One region of the Shewanella sp. Shew256 genome, then DNA from elsewhere that is predicted to be linked to it. Evidence: predicted binding sites of a transcription regulator. Region 1 holds the regulator's gene; each other region holds the start of a gene.
The links. Region 1 encodes NrdR, which represses ribonucleotide reductase genes. Its sites were predicted from a motif close to AAACACNANATNTNGTGTTT; they were not measured.
Positions count from the first base shown of each region.

Region 2: the regulator NrdR is predicted to act here: its motif matches at 2,638-2,657, upstream of nrdA (class 1a ribonucleoside-diphosphate reductase subunit alpha).
Region 3: the regulator NrdR is predicted to act here: its motif matches at 1,889-1,908, upstream of nrdD (anaerobic ribonucleoside-triphosphate reductase).

Region 1 covers NZ_NAJR01000003.1:61,634-69,240, reverse strand. The annotation lists gene ettA (energy-dependent translational throttle protein EttA) at 1-1,236, opposite strand, end outside; gene glyA (serine hydroxymethyltransferase) at 1,427-2,680, shown strand; gene nrdR (transcriptional regulator NrdR) at 2,891-3,340, shown strand; gene ribD (bifunctional diaminohydroxyphosphoribosylaminopyrimidine deaminase/5-amino-6-(5-phosphoribosylamino)uracil reductase RibD) at 3,427-4,572, shown strand; gene B5P39_RS06000 (riboflavin synthase) at 4,580-5,233, shown strand; gene ribBA (bifunctional 3,4-dihydroxy-2-butanone-4-phosphate synthase/GTP cyclohydrolase II) at 5,301-6,404, shown strand; gene ribH (6,7-dimethyl-8-ribityllumazine synthase) at 6,544-7,020, shown strand; gene nusB (transcription antitermination factor NusB) at 7,035-7,439, shown strand; gene thiL (thiamine-phosphate kinase) at 7,518-7,607, shown strand, end outside.
Region 2 covers NZ_NAJR01000004.1:43,851-51,457, forward strand. The annotation lists gene gyrA (DNA gyrase subunit A) at 1-553, opposite strand, end outside; gene ubiG (bifunctional 2-polyprenyl-6-hydroxyphenol methylase/3-demethylubiquinol 3-O-methyltransferase UbiG) at 939-1,649, shown strand; gene B5P39_RS08380 (HAD family hydrolase) at 1,651-2,325, shown strand; gene nrdA (class 1a ribonucleoside-diphosphate reductase subunit alpha) at 2,811-5,099, shown strand; gene nrdB (class Ia ribonucleoside-diphosphate reductase subunit beta) at 5,161-6,291, shown strand; gene yfaE (class I ribonucleotide reductase maintenance protein YfaE) at 6,308-6,718, shown strand; gene B5P39_RS08400 (nuclear transport factor 2 family protein) at 6,915-7,370, shown strand; gene B5P39_RS08405 (oxidoreductase) at 7,471-7,607, opposite strand, start outside.
Region 3 covers NZ_NAJR01000022.1:33,218-40,824, reverse strand. The annotation lists gene rssA (patatin-like phospholipase RssA) at 1-694, shown strand, start outside; gene B5P39_RS22950 (hypothetical protein) at 859-1,569, shown strand; gene nrdD (anaerobic ribonucleoside-triphosphate reductase) at 1,939-4,056, shown strand; gene nrdG (anaerobic ribonucleoside-triphosphate reductase-activating protein) at 4,162-4,623, shown strand; gene B5P39_RS22935 (YibL family ribosome-associated protein) at 4,749-5,105, shown strand; gene ribA (GTP cyclohydrolase II) at 5,369-5,980, shown strand; gene B5P39_RS22925 (hypothetical protein) at 6,095-6,964, shown strand; gene B5P39_RS22920 (FlxA-like family protein) at 7,029-7,478, opposite strand.

The DNA.
Region 1 (7,607 bases):
TTGACCACCGGAAATTTCTTGCCAAATGGTGTTCTTGTCATTCATTGAGTCACGGAACTGTTCAACTGACGCTAATTGCACGGTTTCACCCAGCTCTATGGTGCCGCTATCTGGCTGCTCGCTGCCAGACAGCATGCGGAACAGGGTCGATTTACCCGCGCCGTTAGCACCGATAATACCGACGATCGCGCCCTTAGGAATGGAGAACGACAGGTTATCGATCAGCACGCGGTCACCGTAAGACTTAGTTAAGTTATTCACTTCGATAACTTTGTCACCTAAACGCGGTCCGGGCGGAATAAACAGCTCGTTGGTTTCGTTACGTTTTTGGTAATCAGAGGTATTCAGCTCTTCGAAGCGCGCCATACGGGCTTTGCCCTTAGACTGACGGCCTTTCGCACCTTGGCGAACCCATTCTAATTCTTTCGCAATGGTCTTTTGACGCGCGCTTTCTGCGGCAGATTCCTGCTTCAAACGGGCATCTTTTTGCTCAAGCCATGAAGAGTAGTTACCTTCCCATGGGATACCCTCACCACGGTCAAGTTCTAAAATCCAGCCCGCGGCATTGTCGAGGAAGTAACGGTCGTGGGTAATCGCCACCACGGTGCCCGAGTATTCCTGCAGGAAGTGTTCGAGCCAAGCGACTGATTCGGCGTCCAAGTGGTTGGTGGGTTCGTCGAGCAGCAGCATCTCTGGCTTTTCCAGCAGCAGACGACAAATCGCCACACGGCGGCGCTCACCACCCGATAAGACTTCAATCTTCTCGTCCCAATCTGGCAGACGCAGGGCGTTCGCCGCACGCTCGAGGATGTTGTCTAAATTGTGGGCGTCCTGCGCCTGAATGATGGCTTCGAGTTCACCTTGCTCTTTGGCAAGCGCGTCAAAGTCCGCATCGGGATCGGCGTAAGCCGCATAGACTTCGTCTAAACGTTTGAGGGCATTTTTGGCTTCAGAAACCGCTTCTTCAATCGCTTCACGCACGGTTTGCGTCGGATCGAGTTTCGGTTCTTGCGGCAGGTAACCAATCTTCAACCCTGGCATTGGGCGCGCTTCACCCTCAATTTCGGTATCGATACCGGCCATGATGCGCAGTAGGGTGGATTTACCTGAACCGTTAAGACCTAATACACCGATCTTAGCGCCGGGGAAAAAGCTTAAGGAAATGTCTTTAAGGATCTGCTTCTTAGGAGGAACAACCTTGCCCACCCGCAGCATGCTGTAAACAAACTGAGCCATTTTTCTGCATCTATAAGTGACTAATGATGCGGCTAATTCTACTCGATTGCGCGCCGAACTCAACTCGGCATTGAGGCGAGTTCAAGGTAAAACTGTAGGATTTTCATGTTTCAGAGACTGGGATTGTCGGCTAGTTACGAGTAGAATACCGCGCAACCCTACCTACAAGAATTGGCAGCTGGAGTAAGCAATGCTGAAAAAAGATATGAATATCGCAGATTATGATCCGGAACTGTTCAACGCAATTCAGAACGAAACTCTGCGTCAAGAAGAGCATATTGAGCTGATTGCTTCTGAAAACTACACCAGTCCACGCGTGATGCAAGCGCAAGGTTCACAATTAACCAACAAGTACGCCGAAGGTTATCCTGGCAAGCGTTACTACGGTGGTTGTGAATATGTGGACGTAGTTGAAACCTTAGCGATTGAGCGTGCAAAACAACTGTTTGGTGCGACCTACGCAAACGTACAACCTCATTCAGGTTCTCAAGCAAACAGCGCCGTTTACATGGCATTGTTAAAACCAGGCGATACCGTTTTAGGTATGAACCTTGCTCACGGTGGTCACTTGACCCACGGTTCACCTGTAAACTTCTCCGGTAGACTGTACAACATCATTCCTTACGGCATCGATGAATCAGGCAAAATCGACTATGACGAAATGGAACGTCTGGCGGTTGAACATAAGCCTAAGATGATGATCGGTGGTTTCTCTGCTTACTCAGGCATCGTTGACTGGGCAAGAATGCGCGAAATTGCAGACAAAATCGGTGCTTACCTGTTTGTCGACATGGCGCACGTTGCGGGTCTTATCGCCGCTGGTGTTTATCCAAACCCAGTGCCACACGCACACGTTGTGACGTCAACCACTCACAAGACCTTAGCCGGTCCTCGTGGCGGTATCATTCTGTCTGCTGCCGATGATGAGGAGCTATACAAGAAGCTGAACTCTGCGGTATTCCCAGGCGGTCAAGGCGGTCCTTTGATGCACGTTATCGCGGGTAAAGCGGTAGCCTTCAAAGAAGCTTTAGAGCCAGAGTTCAAAGCTTACCAACAACAAGTGGTTAAGAACGCTAAAGCTATGGTTGAAGTGTTCTTAGAGCGCGGTTACAAGATCGTTTCTGGCGGTACTGACAACCACTTAATGCTGGTGGACTTAATCGGTCGCGACCTGACGGGTAAAGAAGCCGATGCCGCTTTAGGTAGCGCGAACATCACAGTAAACAAAAACTCTGTGCCAAACGATCCACGTTCTCCATTCGTGACCTCTGGTGTGCGTATCGGTACGCCTGCGATCACTCGCCGTGGCTTTAAAGAAGCTGAAGCGAAAGAGTTAACCGGTTGGATCTGTGACATCCTCGACGATGCCCACAACCCAGCAGTCATCGAGCGCGTAAAAGGCCAAGTATTGGCACTGTGCGCCCGTTTCCCTGTTTACGGTTAATTCGTTAATTTATCTGAATATGACGGCTGAGTTCACAACTGCTTAGGGTGTCACTCTTAGGTGGTTAACCTCAGCCGATAAATAGGATAAAATCCCATGGCCGCATTAAGCGGCCATTTTTATTGCTAAAATCTTAGACTTAAACCCGCTCGGTTTAAGCGAGAAACAGCGAAAGCCATAGGCTTTATTCCATTCACGGCAGGAGGCTCAATGCATTGTCCATTTTGCAGCGCGACAGATACTAAAGTGATCGATTCCCGATTAGTGGCGGAAGGCCATCAAGTGCGTCGTCGTCGAGAATGCACCGAATGCCACGAAAGATTTACTACCTTCGAAGGGGCTGAATTAGTTATGCCACGGGTGATTAAACGCGATGGCACGCGCCAACCCTTCGATGAAGAAAAGCTGCAAGCAGGTATGTTACGCGCGGTCGAAAAGCGCCCCGTGTCTATGGATGAAATTGAGCAGGCCTTAAGTAAAATCAAGTCAACGCTGCGGGCTACTGGCGAGCGTGAAGTGCCATCCGAGATGATAGGTAACTTGATGATGGAACAGTTAATGAGCCTAGATAAGGTTGCCTATATTCGTTTTGCCTCGGTTTATCGCGCCTTTGAAGACGTCTCCGAATTTGGTGAGGCGATTGCGAAACTGCAAAAGTAACGTGGGTTATCTTAGGTTAGTGCTTAGGTTAGCGCCTCGTTATGAGCGCATTCGGGCACGCTTCCTCAAGATTTCATAGGGTTTATATGAATTGGTCAGAACTCGATAACCAGATGATGAGCCGAGCCATACAACTGGCTCGCAAAGGATTTTATACCACTCGCCCCAATCCCAGTGTGGGCTGCGTTATCGTAAAAGATAATCACATTGTCGGCGAAGGTTATCATCAAAAAGCCGGCGAGCCCCACGCCGAGGTGCATGCACTGCGCATGGCTGGCGAGCTTGCCCGTGGCGCGACCGCCTATGTCACCTTAGAGCCTTGCAGCCATTATGGCCGCACACCGCCCTGTGCCTTGGCGCTGATCAACATAGGTGTAAAACGAGTGGTGGTGGCGGTTGAAGATCCCAATCCGCAGGTCGGTGGTCGCGGTATTCAAATGCTGCGCGACGCGGGCATTCAAGTGGATGTCGGCTTACATCGTGACGAAGCTTATGCTTTAAATCTTGGTTTTATGAAACGCATGGAGTCGGGTCTACCTTGGGTAACGGTAAAGCTTGCCGCGAGTCTCGATGGTAAAACCGCATTATCCAACGGTGTCTCTAAGTGGATTACAGGCCCCGAAGCTCGCCGCGATGTGCAGCGCTTACGTTTACGCGCCTGCGCACTGGTCACTGGGATTGAAACCGTACTGACTGATGCCCCTTCGCTCAATGTGCGCTACTCAGAGCTTGGCAGTCTTAACTCGCAATTGAATGAAGCGCAGATTTTACAACCGCTGCGAGTGGTTTTAGATAGTCGTTGCCGCATGCCGATTACGGCTGCCTTACTTGCGATTGAATCGCCGATTTTATTAGTCTCAACAGAGCCCTACTCGCCAGCCTTTGTGGCGCAGTTGCCCGCCTATGTGACTTGTCTTCAATTACCGGCGATTGATGGTCGAATCTCACTGCCCGCACTCTTAAGCTATTTAGGCAAAAGCTGTAATCAGGTGCTTATCGAAGCGGGCGCGACCGTAGCGGGTGCCTTTATCGGCGCGGGATTAGCCGATGAGTTAGTGCTGTATCAAGCGATGAAAATCCTTGGCGCACAAGGACGTAATCTACTCGAATTACCCGATTATCAAATGATGGCCGATATTCCGACCCTCAAACTGGTCGATGAGCGTAAAGTGGGCGCGGATACGCGTTTCACCTTGCGGCTCACGTCCAATTCATCTTTAGCGAATAAGTGAGTTAACCATGTTTACTGGGATTATTGAGGCCGTTGGCACGCTGCGAAAACTTGAACGTAAGGGCGATGATATTCGTTTAACGGTCGCCAGTGGCAAACTGGATTTAAGCGATGTGCGTTTAGGCGACAGTATCGCCACCAATGGTGTGTGTTTGACTGTGGTTCAGCAATTAGCCGATGGCTATGTGGCGGATGTGTCGGCTGAAACTGTCAGTCTCACAGGCTTTGCTAACTATAAAGTGGGCACCAAGGTTAATCTTGAAAAAGCCGTTACCCCGACAACTCGCCTCGGCGGGCACATGGTGAGCGGCCATGTGGATGGCATTGCCACCGTAGAGCAGCGTCTTGCTCGTGGTCAAGCGATTGAGTTTTGGTTAGCGGCGCCTGCGGAGCTAGCTCGCTATATCGCCCATAAAGGTTCTATCACCATCGATGGTGTGAGCCTCACGGTAAACGAGGTCGATGGATACCGTTTTCGTTTAACCATAGTGCCTCATACGGCGGGTGAAACCACACTGGTGGATTTAAAAGCCGGTGATAAGGTGAATATTGAAGTGGATTTAATCGCCCGCTATTTAGAGCGTTTAATGCGCTTTGACACTAAAGAAACCCAAGGCGGGGTGACCATGGAAATGTTAGCCCGTGCTGGCTTTGTGCGTTAGGGCACTGGCACTTAGCTCACTTAGGTATAGAATTTCATAACAACTGTAAAATCATAAAGGTCCTACAATGGCGCTGCACAGTATAGAAGAGATCATCGAGGATATTCGTCAAGGCAAAATGGTTATTTTGATGGATGACGAAGACAGAGAAAACGAAGGCGACCTGATTATGGCGGCCGAGCTGGTGACGCCAGAAGCGATTAACTTTATGGCGAAATACGGTCGTGGACTCATCTGCCAAACGATGACTAAGGCCCGTTGCCAGCAGTTAAACCTGCCCTTGATGGTGACTAACAACAATGCGCAGTTCTCGACTAACTTTACGGTATCGATTGAAGCGGCAGAAGGCGTAACCACCGGGATTTCGGCCCACGATCGCGCCGTAACGGTTAAAGCGGCCGTGGCTAAAGATGCCAAGGCATCGGATTTAGTACAACCTGGTCATATCTTCCCATTAATGGCGCAGGACGGCGGCGTGTTAACCCGCGCAGGTCACACTGAAGCGGGCTGTGATTTAGCCCGTTTAGCTGGGCTTGAGCCATCGGGGGTGATTGTTGAGATCCTCAATGAAGACGGCACTATGGCTCGTCGCCCCGATTTAGAGATTTTCTCTGAATTACATGGGATTAAAATCGGCACTATTGCGGCGCTTATCGAATACCGTAACACCAAAGAAACCACAGTCGTGCGCGAAGCCAAATGTAAACTGCCAACCCGCTTTGGTGAGTTCGATATGGTGACCTTTAGGGACACTATCGACAATCAACTGCACTTTGCCTTAGTGAAGGGCGAGGTGAAACCGGATTGCTTAGTGCGCGTACATTTACAAAATACCTTCAACGATTTACTCCACTCGGAGCGCGATCAGCAGCGTAGCTGGCCGCTTGAAAAAGCCATGGAGCGCATTTCTGCCGAAGGTGGAGTGTTGGTGCTACTGGGCAATCAAGAGCATACCTGTGAAATTCTCTCTAAAGTCAAAGCCTTTGAAGCAGAAGATCAAGGTCAAGCGCCAGCCTCTGCAAAATGGCAAGGCACTTCACGCCGCGTGGGTGTAGGTTCGCAAATCCTTGCCAGCCTTGGGGTAACCAAAATGCGTCTCTTAAGTTCGCCTAAGCGTTATCACTCGCTCTCTGGCTTTGGGCTTGAAGTGACGGAATACGTAGCGGAGTAACAGGCCGAGCTTGTTAGACGTTGCACTAAGGTAAAATTAATCATTTGTATAATTTGCATAGGGCTGTGGGCGATTGACTGTGGTATCATGTCGCCACTTTTCGCCCAAGCCGGGTGCTTTAGCTAAATTAGGTAAGAAAATGAACGTAGTTCAAGGTAATATCGAAGCGAAGAATGCCAAAGTTGCGATTGTAATTTCGCGTTTTAACAGCTTTTTAGTTGAGAGCCTGCTTGAAGGTGCACTTGACACGCTGAAACGTTTTGGCCAAGTCAGTGATGAAAACATCACTGTCGTCCGTGTACCTGGTGCGGTTGAGTTACCGCTGGCTGCACGTCGTGTTGCCGCAAGTGGTAAGTTTGACGGTATCATCGCACTTGGTGCTGTGATCCGTGGTGGTACCCCTCATTTTGATTTTGTTGCAGGTGAATGTAACAAAGGTCTAGCTCAAATCGCATTAGAGTTCGATCTGCCCGTTGCCTTCGGTGTATTGACGACAGATACCATTGAACAAGCCATTGAGCGTTCAGGTACTAAAGCAGGTAACAAGGGCGGCGAAGCTGCACTAAGCTTGCTTGAAATGGTCAATGTTCTGCAACAGCTAGAACAACAGTTGTAATAGTAGGAAAAATAATGAAGCCTTCTGAGCGCCGCAAGGCCCGCCGTTTAGCCGTACAAGCCATTTATTCATGGCAACTAAGCGGGAATAATATTGCCGATGTCGAGCATGAGTTTTTAACTGAACAAAGCCTCGACGGTGTAGATATAGCTTATTTTCGTGAGCTATTTGCAGGCGTAGCAACTAAGAAAACCCAACTGGATGAGTTGTTCATTCCACACTTAGACCGCCCCATTGATGAGGTGTCGCCAGTGGAGAAGGCCATAGTTCGCTTAGCGGCCTATGAGCTGACTTTCCGTAAAGATGTGCCGTTCAAAGTCGCGATTAACGAGGCGATTGAACTGGCTAAAGCTTTCGGTGCGGATGAAAGCCATAAGTTTGTTAATGGATTACTCGACAAACTGGTTGCACGTAAGTAATAAGGACAAACGGTATCTTAGGATGCCGTTTTTCATTGCTAACAAAGGTGGCCGATGTGAGTCGCGCCAAACTGTACAGTGAAAGAATTCCAACTTATTGAATGTTATTTCAATCACCGCGGTCCCACGCGCCGTGATGTCAAACTGAGTATTGGCGACGATTGCGCC
Region 2 (7,607 bases), on a different contig from region 1:
GAGGCGGAATGTTTGTCGCCATACCTACCGCAATACCCGATGAACCGTTGATTAACAGGTTAGGGACACGTGTCGGTAATACAGCGGGAATTTGTTCTGTGCCATCGTAGTTGGGCACATAGTCAACGGTTTCTTTTTCAAGATCGGCGAGGAGCTGGTGCGCTAACTTGTCCATACGGATTTCGGTATAACGCATTGCCGCTGCGGAGTCACCGTCAACCGAACCGAAGTTTCCTTGACCGTCGACTAAGGTATAACGCAGAGAGAAAGGCTGAGCCATACGTACGATAGTATCGTAAACCGCCGAATCACCATGGGGGTGATATTTACCGATCACGTCACCAACCACACGGGCAGACTTTTTGTACGGCTTGTTCCAATCGTTCTTCAATTCACTCATGGCAAACAGCACGCGGCGATGCACAGGCTTAAGGCCATCACGCACGTCTGGTAATGCACGTCCCACGATGACGCTCATGGCGTAATCAAGGTACGAATTCTTTAGTTCGTCTTCGATATTAATTGGCGAAATAGATGATGCCAGATCAGTCATAAACTGCTCGTTCCCCTGAAAATTAGCCGACAACGTATAATCCGTATCATTGAGCGGCCCAAAAACGTGATTTGGCATTCTAACACAGTTATTTAATGTCGCCAGACCTATCCTACGTGAATTGCGAAGGATGTGGCTTAATAGATGAAAACACTGTCAATTTGCCCTTTTAAACCCGATAAAATCCGTTGTTAATGGCGAAATTGAGGCCAAGACTTGATTAATATCCGAGCAGAAAAACCGCTCAGCTTCACAAAGTGTTTAAGAATTAATGATAATTGCTGAAATTTCACTCAACCACAAAGACTTAGGATCAGCCAATACTGTGTTTATCCCCCATTGTCGTTATAATAGCCGCACAATGACAGCCGTAATAGGTAATAGCATGCAACAGAATACCAACGTAGACCCGCAGGAAATCGCAAAGTTTGAACGTATGGCCGAAACTTGGTGGGATCTCAACGGCGAGTTTAAGCCGCTGCATCTATTAAATCCCCTGCGCCTTAACTATATCGATCAAACGGCAGGCGGGATTTTTGGTAAGAAAGTGCTCGACGTCGGCTGCGGCGGTGGCATTTTATCCGAAAGCATGGCGCGCATCGGCGCGATCGTTCACGGCCTAGATATGGGTGAAGAACCTTTAGAAGTCGCGCGCTTACATGCACTGGAAACAGGCGTGAGCATCAACTATGTCAAAAACACCGCCGAGGCCCATAGGGAAGAACACCGCGAATACTATGATGTGGTGACCTGCATGGAGATGCTCGAGCATGTGCCTGATCCACAATCGGTGATTCAAGCCTGCTGCGATATGGTTAAACCCGGCGGTTTTGTGTTTTTCTCAACCATCAACCGTAATATTAAGTCTTTCGTCGAGACCATTATCGGCGCCGAGTACCTATTAAAGATGCTGCCCATTGGCACCCATGACCATAATAAGTTCATCAAGCCATCGGAACTCATGGCCTTAGTCGATAACACCGAACTTCTCTGTAAAGATGCACTTGGGATCACCTACAATCCACTGACGGGGATCTTTAAGTACACCCCAAAAGTCGATGTTAACTATATGATCGCGACGCAAAAGGTAGATTAAGATGAGCTTAGATGAGGTTAAAGGGGTCTTATTCGACCTTGACGGTACCCTTGCCGATACCGCGCCGGATCTGGTTCAGGCCCTTAACCTCAGTTTGTTTGATGTCGGTATCGCGGCAAAACCTCTCGCTGACATGCGTAGCGCCGCCTCCCATGGCAGCTTTGCCTTAGTCGATGCGGCGATTCCGGGTGCGGATGACGCCCTGCGCACTCAAGTACAGCAAGGACTCCTCGCCCACTATCAAAGGATCAATGGCGACCATTGCCAGTTGTTTGATGGTATCGCCCCCCTACTCGACTGGCTCGAGTTATGCCGTGTGCCATTTGGGGTGATCACCAATAAACCCGCCCGCTTTACACGACCTCTATTGCATAAGCTGAAGCTCAGCTCGCGTATGCCGGTGATGATCAGTGGCGATTCGACTCGACACCCTAAGCCCCATACCGCACCTATGCTATTGGGCGCGCAGCAATTGCAATGCCGGCCACAGCACATCCTCTATTTAGGGGATGCAGAGCGGGATTTACTCGCGGCCCAAGCGGCGGGCATGCTCGGCGGTGTGGCGTTGTGGGGATATTTAGGTGAGGCCGATACACCCGATGCATGGCCTGCCTATGCGCAGTTTACCTCGCCATCGAGTTTGCATTCGGCCTTAAGCCAAGCATTAGCGAAATAGCAGTTACGAATTGACTCGTGCTAATTGCTCAACTGAACCATTAATGACGAAATTCTGCCCCATTTGCGGGTAATGCAATTTAGGCTAAGGGTCAATCCTTGCGATCGCGATCGCTGCTTATTTTAGCGATCGATCACACGGTGAAATTTGCGCAAAAAAACGTCATCAATGTCGCACGCTAATCTCAATTTGAGCTTCAGGGTTAGTCATCACTAACGCTTTTCTTTATCCTCAAGATATCCACAAGATACCCCCTGAATTGAGACTTGCAAATAGCGGCAAACCTCACTATCTTGTATCTCAGATTATTTAAAACACCATATCTTGTGTATAGGTAGCAATCAGACACACTAGAAGTTCCCCGTTAAATCGACTATCTCCTGCATAGTCAGCAGTATTAAGGGTTTTCAGGTTGATTGTTTTACAAGGAAACGTACGGTGACTTAGTTCACCTGAACAGATATCAGAACCAAGGCCTCTCTTCAATGAATAGCAATATGACAGTCACAAAACGCTGTGGTGCACGTGAGACAATCGATCTCGATAAGATACACCGCGTAATTACTTGGGCAGCCAAGGGATTAAAAAACGTTTCTGTTTCTGAAGTTGAACTTCGCACGCATTTACAGTTTTTCGACGGGATCCCAACCGAAGCTATCCACGAAACGATCATCAAATCTGCGGCGGATTTAATTTCCCCAGAATCACCGGATTATCAGTTTCTTGCTGCGCGCTTAGCCGTATTCCATTTACGTAAGAAGGCCTTTGGTCAGTTCGAGCCGCCAAAGTTATACGACCATGTGACTAAACTGGTCGAGCTAGGCAAGTATGATATGCATATTCTGCAGGATTACACCCGCGAAGAACTCGATATCATGGACAGCTATATCGACCATTGGCGCGATATGAACTTCTCCTACGCGGCGGTAAAACAGCTCGAAGGTAAGTATCTGGTACAAAACCGTGTGACCCACGAGATCTACGAGAGCGCCCAGTTCCTCTATATTCTGGTGGCGGCCTGTTTGTTTGCCCGTTATCCAAAAGAAACGCGCCTGCAATACGTTAAAGATTTTTACGATGCGGTATCGACCTTTAAGATTTCGCTGCCCACGCCAATCATGGCGGGTGTGCGTACGCCAACACGTCAATTCAGTTCATGTGTACTGATTGAATGTGGCGACAGCTTAGATTCCATCAACGCGACCGCCTCTTCTATCGTGAAGTATGTCAGCCAACGCGCGGGTATCGGTATCAACGCCGGTCGTATCCGTGCATTAGGTAGTCCAATCCGTGGCGGCGAAGCCTTCCACACCGGTTGCTTACCTTTCTACAAGTATTTCCAAACGGCGGTAAAATCTTGCTCGCAAGGCGGCGTTCGTGGTGGTGCTGCGACCCTCTTCTACCCTATTTGGCACTTAGAAGTGGAGTCTCTGCTGGTACTGAAAAACAACCGCGGTGTTGAAGATAACCGTATTCGCCACTTAGACTACGGCGTGCAGCTCAACAAGCTGATGTACCAACGTCTGATCAAAGGCGAAAACATTAGCCTGTTCAGCCCATCGGACGTACCAGGTCTTTACGATGCCTTCTTCGAAGATCAAGACGAATTCGAACGTCTGTACCTGCAATATGAGCAAGACAGCAGCATTCGTAAGAAGACATTGAAAGCGGTCGAACTGTTCTCATTGATGATGCAAGAGCGTGCTTCAACGGGCCGTATCTACATCCAAAACGTTGACCACTGTAATACCCACAGTCCGTTCGACTCGAAAGTCGCTCCGATCAGACAATCTAACCTTTGTCTTGAAATCGCGCTGCCGACTAAGCCGTTGAACAACATTGACGATCCAAACGGTGAAATCGCGCTCTGTACACTGTCAGCATTAAACTTAGGTGCGATCAAAAACTTAGCCGAGCTTGAGCCATTAGCCGATTTAGCGGTACGTGCACTGGATAACCTACTGGATTACCAAGATTATCCAATCAAAGCGGCCGAAATTTCATCGATGAACCGTCGTACCTTAGGTATTGGTGTTATCAACTTCGCTAACTACTTAGCGAAGAATGGCATGAAGTACTCCGATGGTAGCGCGAACAACCTGACTCACAAGACCTTTGAAGCGATTCAGTTCTATCTGCTCAAGGCGTCAATGAATCTGGCGAAAGAGAAAGGTGCGTGCCCATTATTTAATGAGACCACTTACGCTCAAGGTATTTTACCTATCGATACCTACAAACGTGATTTAGATAAGATTTGCAGCGAACCATTGCATTTAGACTGGGAAACACTGCGCCAAGACATCAAACAACACGGTTTACGTAACTCGACCCTGTCTGCATTGATGCCGTCTGAGACTTCATCACAGATCTCAAACGCGACTAACGGTATCGAACCGCCACGCGGTTTGATCAGCGTTAAAGCGAGTAAAGATGGCCAGTTAAAGCAAGTGGTACCTGATTTTGATGAGCTGAAATACAACTACGAGCTGCTATGGCAAATGCCAAGCAACGAAGGTTACTTACAGCTCGTGGGTATCATGCAAAAATTCGTTGACCAAGCAATTTCGGCCAACACTAACTATGACCCAACGCGTTTCGAAGGCCGTAAGGTTCCGATGCAGACTCTGCTGAAAGACTTACTCAATGCCTATAAGTTAGGTGTAAAAACGCTGTACTACCATAACACTCGCGATGGTGCATCGGATCAACACGATGACATTACCAACATAGAGAAAGAAGATGACGGCTGTGCTGGCGGCGCCTGCAAAATCTAATCTTCAATGTTAACGGTTGCGGGATCCCTTTGGGATCCCGACTTATTGGAATACTCGTACCATGACCTACTCTACTTTTTGCCAAACACCCAACGATGCCACCCGTGAACCTATGTTCTTCGGACAATCGGTTAACGTCGCTCGTTATGACCAACAAAAATATGAAGTGTTTGAAAAACTGATTGAAAAGCAATTGTCTTTCTTCTGGCGCCCAGAGGAAGTTGACGTGAGCCGCGATAAAATCGACTACAACTCACTGCCAGATCATGAAAAGCATATTTTTATTTCGAACCTGAAATACCAAACGCTGCTCGATTCTATCCAAGGTCGCTCGCCTAACGTGGCGTTTCTGCCTTTAGTGTCGCTGCCCGAATTAGAAACTTGGATTGAGACTTGGTCATTCTCCGAGACCATCCACTCGCGCTCTTACACGCACATTATTCGCAATATCGTGAACGATCCTTCGGTGATTTTTGACGATATCGTGGTGAATCAAGAGATCCTGCGCCGCGCGACTGACATTGCCGAATACTACGATCACTTGATCAAGCTGACGCAGGTTTACCACCTGTTAGGCGAAGGCACCCATGTGATCGATGGCGAGCCGATTGAAGTCAACACTCGTACCCTGAAGAAAGCATTGTACCTATGTATGATGTCAGTTAACGCCCTCGAAGCGATCCGCTTCTACGTCAGTTTTGCCTGCTCATTTGCATTTGCTGAGCGTAAGCTCATGGAAGGTAACGCGAAAATTATTCGTCTTATCGCTCGTGATGAAGCGCTGCACTTAAACAGCACCCAGCATATCTTAACCATTATGCAGGGCGGCAAAGACGATCCTGAAATGGCTGAGATTGCCGCAGAATGCCAACAGGAAGCGTACAACCTGTTCCTCAAGGCCGCAGAGCAAGAAAAAGAATGGGCAAAATACCTGTTCAAAGACGGTTCGATGATCGGTCTCAATGAGCAAATCCTCTGCCAATACGTTGAGTACATCACCAACCAACGGATGAAGTCCGTTAACCTGCCACTGCCTTATGCCGAGCAGTCTAACCCACTGCCTTGGATGAAGAACTGGTTAGAGAGTGACGCGGTACAAGTGGCGCCACAGGAAGTCGAAGTGTCATCTTATCTTGTCGGTCAAATCGATTCGGCCGTCGACAGTGACGAATTCCTCGATTTCGATCTCTAACGGGATTTGATTGCTTATGGCTAAATCGAACCTGCTGTTAAACAACCCCTTTGCCAAGGCGCCCATTGTGCGCCTTCAAGGGCAACCTGTGCTGCTGTTTACCGAGCAGCACAATTCGTTGTTACAAGCACTCGAAGCCAAAAAAGTGACCATTTTCTCTGAGTGCCGCAGTGGTTTTTGCGGCGCTTGCAAGACCCGTATTATTAGCGGCAGCGTCAGCTATTTAACCGAGCCTTTAGCCGAGCTTAATGCCGACGAATGCCTGCCCTGCTGCTGTATTCCTAGCGAAGATTTAGAACTCGATTTATCCCCCGAAGGTGCTGCCATGGTGACCTATTCTTGCGGTAACAGGCGCGCCCAAACCCCATCGACGCGTAAAACCGCCAATCTAAAAGCCGTGCCACAGCAAGAAGTAGTAGAAGATTAACAGAGTCGTCTGCAACAAATGGGTATTCACGACCCTCTTCCCTGTATAACGCTTACTGATTAGCAAAAGACAAATCTTTACAGCATCCCAAACGCTTTACCACTCGCCCTTGTTAGCTTGCCAAAAGATCATTATGTTATTGCTTTTGACTTACTTTTACTTTGTATTAGGTGGCCCGTTTATGCCAAGGAGAGCTATGGATAAGTTAATTGCAATCAGCTTGCTGCTTGTGTCAATGAGTGCGTTTTCGAGTGAAGATAACCTCGTTGCCGAGATGAAAGACATGGATAGCAAGGTATTTGATTCATTTAATCACTGTGCCGATGAGCAACAACTCAAGTTGCACGAGAGTTACTTTGCAGAGAAAGTCGAGTTTTACCACGACAATGGTGGTGTCACTTGGGACCGACAATCGATGATCAACAACACTAAAAACTATGCCTGCGGCAAATACACTCGGTCACTGGTTGAAGAAAGCTTTCAAGCCTATCCGATCAAAGACTTTGGCGCGATAACTGAGGGCATTCATAAATTTTGCAGTCTAGAAACAGGCAGTTGTGATGGCAAAGCCAAATTTTTAATGCTCTGGCAACGCACCAATAACCAGTGGCAAGTCACGCGGGTCGTCAGTTATGGGCATTTACCCAACTAAGCAAATGACCCACTCATGCAGATAGGCTCTTATCTTCATATCAATCAACAAAAAAGCCTGAGTTAAACTCAGGCTTTTTATTGGTGAAATAGCTTTACAACTAGAGTCGCATGGCAAGCTCGGCGCCTTGGCGAATGGCGCGTTTTGCATCGAGCTCGGCGGCCACATCGACACCGCCAATCAAATGCACAGGAATCCCCGTTGCTTCCATCTCATCGACTAAGGTGCGGTTAGATT
Region 3 (7,607 bases), on a different contig from region 1:
TTTGATCGGCGGCGAGAAAGTCTTCGATGTGCTGCAATCGCGCATCGGTGATATCAATATTGAAGAGCTCGAGCGACCCTTTGCAGCCATCGCGACTGACTTGTATTCGGGACAAGAAATCTGGTTTCGCCATGGCGATTTACGCCAAGCCGTGCGCGCCTCTTGCTCAATGCCGGGTATATTAGCCCCCGTGCGTCAAGGAGACCGTTGGCTAGTCGATGGCGCCGTGGTGAACCCTGTGCCTGTGTCAGTGAGCCGCGCCATGGGCGTCGATATTGTGATTGCCGTGGATTTGCATGGGTTTCATTCTGGGCGGCTGCAGGTATTACCCGTCAATATGACCAGCCATAAGGCGCCGAAGGAAGAAACCGAAATGCCCGCGCGCCAAGAAACCGGCTTTATGGATTTGTTTGCTAGGGGTCGGGAGTATGTCAGCAGCTTAACCGACAAGTTTTCCCTCGGCACTAAATCCAACCCCGGCATGATTGCGGTGATGTCTCAATCGATGGGGATTTTAGAGCAGCGCCATAAACGGGCACGTTTGATGGGAGATCCGCCCGATGTCCTAGTTGTGCCAGAAGTCGCTAATATTGGTACCATGGAATTTCACCGCGCCGATGAGGCCATAGCGGCGGGGGAGGCGGCTGTCGCTAAAGTGGCGCACTTGATTGAAGCCGCGATCTGGAAAGGCTAAGTCGCGAGGATACTTAGGGCGTGTTGACGTTTCGAGATTAAATTTTGTTCGTTCTGGCAAGCTCGTGCCCGCGAAACGAATAATAATTTAGGCAAGTGACTGTTTGATTGGCTTATTTTTTGCTTTAACCCCATCACACAGTGTTAGATGCCGAATTATTGACGATGAATCCTCTTTTCAATGCCTTAAATCTGAACCGTAGCAGTGTTGCCGATGCCTATGGCTTGAACAGCAAGAAGACGGACACGAGTAAGACAGACACAAGTAAAACTGACGCAAGTAAGACAGAGCCCAGCACGGATGCCAACTCATCCACCAAGGATACGCCTAAAACTGAGACGAAACCGAGTGATGAGATTGCCTTGTCACCCCGTGCGCTTAGGGCACAAAAAATCCAAGCCATGTCGAAGGACTTTTTTGCCGATGGCCAGTTTAGTGTGTCAGATATTCCGGCCCTAGTGTCTCGGCTGCAAAAGGACGGCATTTTGTCCGATGCACAGGTTGAGCGCCTGTCACAAAACGGCATTAGTTTGCCGAGCCAAAAGCCAAGCAAGCAATCTCTGCAGGACTTTATCGACGATGAGCTAAAGTCCTTAGCGGAAAAGTCACCAAACAGTCCGATGATCAACACCTTAGTCGATGCTAAAAACGTATTGTCGAATATGGATGATGCGCAATCCCCAGTGCTTGCACAAAAAGCTACCAAGGTATTTGGCCAGTTAACCGATTATCTAAATAGCAATCCAACACTCAGCGATAGCAAAAAACAGTTATGGCAGGGGCTTAAATCGACCATGCAAGTGGCTTCCTCCATGGGAATGCAGCAATCGGCATCGGGGCAACTGAGTAGTTATCTTGCCTTAGCCAAACGCTAACCCTGCTTGAGTGTAACCCTGAGCTAAGGGCAAACGCCGAGCTACGGACTCCTTTTATTCCAAGGATTTTTTATTCTAAGGATTTTTTATGAAAAGGACTTTGGCTTTAGGGCCAAGGTCCTTTGTCGTTATTAGCGTTCATTTTTAGCGTCCGCTATCCTGCTTTATGGCCAAGGTCAAGGCTTAAAACTGAGATCATTGGGCTTGGCTACAGTTCTTCTTTGTTCTTTTTATCCATCCTATAAATCATGATCTGGATCATGGAATTTTAGGTGTTAATGCCGCTTAATTGCCTAGATATTGTGTTTGTTGATTATCTAAACACTATATGTAGTGTTAATTTTAATCGGAATGGAGAGGAACTGAACAATGCCAGTCGTGATCAAGCGGGATGGTTGCCGCACACCTTTTGATGAAACAAGGATAAGAGATGCAGTGATAGCGGCTGCAAACTCGGTTGGGATAGAGGATGCTGACTATGCCGCGACGGTTGCCGCCTGTGTGAGGGATCGAGTGGCGAATCTGGCAGAAGTCGAGATCCACCATTTACAGGATGCGGTTGAAAATCTCTTGATGGAAGGCCCTTACAAATCCTTGGCGCGTGTCTATATCGAGTACCGCCACGACAGAGATATTTGCCGCGATGCGACCAGTAAACTCAATCTCGAAATCCGAGGTTTAGTCGAGCAGAGCAATGCCGCGCTGTTAAATGAAAACGCCAATAAAGACTCTAAAGTGATCCCAACCCAGCGGGATCTGCTCGCGGGTATCGTCGCGAAACATTACGCCAAGAGCCATATTCTGCCTAAGGATGTAGTGGCCGCCCATGAACTTGGCGAAATCCATTATCACGACCTCGATTATTCGCCGTTTTTCCCGATGTTTAACTGTATGTTGATTGATTTGGCGGGCATGTTGACCCACGGTTTTAAGATGGGTAACGCCGAAATTGAGACCCCAAAATCCATCTCCACCGCTACGGCGGTAACAGCACAGATTATTGCCCAAGTGGCGAGCCATATTTATGGCGGCACCACGATTAACCGTATCGATGAAGTGCTCGCACCTTTTGTGGCGAAGAGCTATGACAAGCACTACCAAGTGGCACTCAATTGGCAGATAAAAGATGCCAAGGCCTATGCGACGGCGCTCACCGAAAAAGAATGTCATGATGCTTTCCAATCTCTCGAATATGAAGTGAATACCTTACATACCGCCAATGGGCAAACGCCCTTTGTGACCTTTGGTTTTGGTCTTGGTACCTCGTGGGAGTCGCGCTTAATTCAACAATCCATGTTGAAAGTGCGTATGACGGGCCTAGGTAAAAATCGTAAGACAGCCGTGTTCCCTAAGTTAGTGTTTGCGATTCGTGATGGTATTAACCACAAGGCCGGTGATTGCAACTACGATGTCAAACAAATGGCCCTAAAATGCGCCAGCATGCGTATGTATCCAGATATTTTGAACTACGAGCAAGTGGAAAAGGTCACGGGTTCATTTAAAACCCCAATGGGCTGTCGCAGCTTTTTAGGCTCCTATAAAGAAAATGGCGAGCTGGTCCATGAAGGGCGCAATAACCTTGGAGTTGTGAGCTTAAACTTGCCCCGTGTAGCTCTCGAGGCCAATGGCGATGAAGCTGAATTTTACCGCATTTTAGATGAGCGTTTACTGCTTGCCCGCCGCGCATTAGACACCCGCATCGAACGCTTAAATGGCGTTAAAGCCAGAGTTGCGCCGATTCTGTATATGGAAGGTGCCTGTGGTGTGCGCCTGCGCGCCGATGATGATATCGCCCAAATCTTTAAAAATGGTCGGGCATCGATTTCATTAGGCTATATAGGTTTACATGAAACCATCAATGCGCTCTATGGCACTGAAACCCATGTGTTTGATGATGCCAAGCTTAGAGAAAAAGCGGTGGCGATTGTCGCGCACCTTAAAGCGGCCACCGATGCATGGAAGGCCGAAACCGGTTATGGCTTTAGCCTTTATAGCACTCCGAGTGAGAGCCTCTGCAGCCGTTTCTGTAAACTCGATGCGCGCCAATTCGGTGTGGTTGCAGGCGTAACCGATAAAGGTTATTACACCAATAGCTTCCACTTGGATGTGGAAAAGCGGGTGAATCCTTACGATAAAATTGATTTTGAGCAGCCATATCCTGCGATCGCCAATGGCGGATTTATTTGCTACGGCGAATACCCCAATATGCAGCACAACATTGAAGCGCTCGAAAATGTGTGGGATTACAGCTATAGCCGCGTGCCTTACTACGGCACTAACACGCCGATTGATGAATGTTATGACTGCGGTTTTACCGGTGAGTTTAGTTGTACCAGTAAAGGTTTTACTTGCCCTAAATGCGGCAACCATGAGCCAAGTCGGGTATCTGTCACCCGCCGTGTATGCGGTTACTTAGGTAGCCCCGATGCCAGACCATTCAACCATGGCAAGCAAGAAGAAGTGAAACGCAGGATCAAACACTTGTAACACTTTTGCCTTGTTTGTTTTGTTACACTGGCACAGTCGCACTGGTGGCGACTGTGCTTTGATGTTTAGCCCGTGATCATATTGGGCTCTAGCGCGGACGCAGCAATGAACTATCACCAATATTATCCCGTTGACGTGGTGAACGGCCCCGGTACCCGGGTCACCCTATTTGTGTCAGGTTGTGAGCACCAATGCCGAGGTTGCTATAATCAAAGTACTTGGGATGTGCGCTCAGGCCATTTATTTGATAAGGCGATGGAAGATACGCTTATTGCGGATCTGCAGGATGAGCGCATTGTGCGCCGCGGCTTGTCACTCTCTGGGGGCGATCCACTCTTACCCGCCAACCTTGAGGGAATACTCGCGTTAATAAAGCGGGTGAAAACCGAATGTCCGGGTAAAGATATTTGGCTGTGGACAGGTTATACCTGGGATGCGCTAACGGATAAGCAGCGTGCGGTACTGGAATATGTGGACGTGCTGGTGGATGGTAAATTCGAGCAGAGCCTTGCCGATCCGAGTTTGCCATACCGTGGCAGCAGCAATCAGGTGATCCGTTTCTTATAAAAGCGGTAACGAGGATCGCTAACTTGCTGTTATAATCCCACACCTTGACACAGTGACCCAGACATTCAGGCCCAAAATGGTGCAAATATTGACTGGGATTCACTTAAGTAATTTAAGGTAACATGATGAATTTAAAGCAAGAACTGCAGCAGCTTAACGATAAGTTAGACAAGTTTCGTCGTAAACTGGCGGCAGCAGAGCAACGTGGCGATGCCGTTATTGTGGCGCAATTTAAACGCGAGATTGCGGCGGTCACTAAGCAAATCAATAGTGTAAAAACGCAGCAGTCGCGTCTTTTACAAAAGCAAGGTACAGATATTCAACACTTGCCATTCCACCGCGCCCTCACCAAAGCTGAGCAAGCCGACATGGGTCAACTGAAAAAGTCAGTCAAAGGCCTAGTGGTTGTGCATCCTATGACGGCATTAGGACGCGAAATGGGCTTAACCGAAGTGACGGGTTTTGCTCCAGCAAAGTTTTAAGTTTTATTGGCAAGTTATTCATTGAGTTGCAAAATAAGGTACATGCCTATTTTGCAGCGCCTTGAATGGTTGTTCGACGGATTGAGTTATAGCCGTGATAGCGCTGCAGGTTTCGATTTATAGTTGATTAAATTACTAAAGTATTTCGTGATTATGGAAAACGCTTTAGAATAGGCGCTCAGTAGGCGAAGAGCCCAATCATCGTTTTGTTTATGGATGTTCCTTCCGTCTCATGGAATGAGAGTAGTCGTTAAGGTTAAGTCATGTCGATAAAATATGTCGCGACGTCAAAATTACCCACTCCCTGGGGCGTTTTTGCCATGCACGGTTTTGAAGATACCGAAACCGGTAAAGAGCATGTTGCCCTCACATTTGGCACCCTAAGTAGCGATGCCCCCGTATTAGGCCGTATTCACTCTGAGTGTCTTACGGGCGATGCCTTGTTTAGCTTACGCTGTGACTGTGGCTTCCAGCTGCAAACTGCGATGCAAAACATTGCCGAAACCGGCAGTGGATTTATCTTATATTTGCGCCAAGAAGGCCGCGGTATTGGTCTGCTGAATAAGATCCGTGCCTATGAATTGCAGGATAAAGGCGCCAATACGGTTGAGGCGAATGAGCAATTAGGTTTCCCGGCGGATATGCGTAAATACGATATGATCCAACCTATGCTTGAACAAATTGGCGTGAAGCATGTACGCTTAATGACCAATAACCCTCGCAAAGTCAAAGCGATGAAAGAAATCGGCATCGAAGTGGTTGAACGTGTTCCCCTGCAAGTCGGTAAAAACCGCTACAATGAAGCTTACTTAAAGACTAAATCCACCGAACTTGGGCATATGATGTCTGAGTATCATTTTACGGATGAAGAGTAATCTTTAACCAAAGCGATAACCGATTAGGCTTAGCAAATCAGGATCTGTTTGCATAAATTGAAGACCATTTTTAGCCGGTTACTCGTTAAATGCTTTTCCTGTTCGGCGCTATCAATGGGGTACGTCTTCCCACTGTTGGCGTCGACCGCTCCCATTGCAAGCTATGCACCACCGCAGGCTGCGCAGCTATCTCAGTCGTTTGCTCAAATGAGCCCCGAATCACCGATTGATGGCCAAAATAATCCCAACTCTGTTTATGCCTTTGGCAGTTATCTAGGTACGGGTGTGTATCGGGCCGCCGATCAAAATGCCACTGTGGTGAGCATTCCCTTAAGCTTTGATTTCTTAAAGGACGAAAGTAGTCAAACTTGGCTGCGTTTACCCTTATCCTTCGGTTTTTTTGACTACTTAGCCAAAGACATTACCGATGGTGAATTGCCTTCCTCGGTTGGCACTATGACCATGACACCCGGCATCGAACACCACTGGCAAGCAACGGTAAACACGCGGATGGAAGCCTATCTGGATGTGGGGTTTGGGACGAATTTCGATACCGATGCGAACGTGGCGATTTTAGCCTCGGGCGTGAGTAGCCTGTATGATTTCAGCCTCGCGGGTGAAGACAGCGTTTGGGTATCTAGGCTAAGGTTTGCGGGCTACAGTGAGCGGGTAGGAAAATTAACCGATCAATTTGCGGTATTGCAAACCGGAGTCGATATTGGCCTTTCACCCCGCTGGCAATGGTTGAATATTCAGATGCAGCCGAGAGTTTTTGCAGTCGGTTATTGGTATTTCAACGAGCTGGACTTTAGCCAAAATGCTGAAGATGAAACCATAGTCTCCGGCAGCTACGAGTTTGGCGCTACACTCGCCTTTGCTAAGCCTTTGGGTGGCGATCTCCTCGGCATAGATAGAATTGGGATCAGTTATCGCACTGGCGACGGATTAAATATCTGGCGTTTATTATTTAGTTTCCCTATTTAGTCTGTTTCAACCCAAGCTCATGAAGTTTTGATATACAAACACTAGCGCAGATTATCGCTAAGTCTTAGCCTGCGGATTTTTGTGCATCCCGCATTTTCTTATCCATTAACACGGCGATTTGATTGCTAAGCTGCATAATCTGTTCCTGCAGCTGCTTACGTTGCTGATCTGCAGCTTCAGAATCATCACCTTCGAGCTTAGTGAGCATCTCCTGCAATGCTTTGATCTGCTCCTTTATGCGCTTAATTTGTTCATCGATAATCGATGTGGACTCTTCGGTGTCAGTACTCTCCGTCAGTTGCAGTTTTTCTGCCGCTTGACCCCTTAAAGCTGCGCCCACTTCGGTGGCGAGAGCTTGCCTTCCTGCACTAGAGATATTGACGGTTTCTTCAGTCGCGAAGTTTGTTGACTCGCTTGTGGAGGCGTTGGTTGCTGGCGATGTGTTGATATAGGCATTGGACACTGACTTAAAGGCGCCGCTGTTTGCGGTAGTATTTAATCCATTAATGTTCACGATAGATTCCTTTAATACTTCAATGCGATCGCTCAACTATGTTCAATAGAGTAACAAATGTGAGTGCCAAGTGTGCTTTATCGAGTTATCGGCTGATAGATAAAAAACTCAAGCAGATTTTCATCCTTA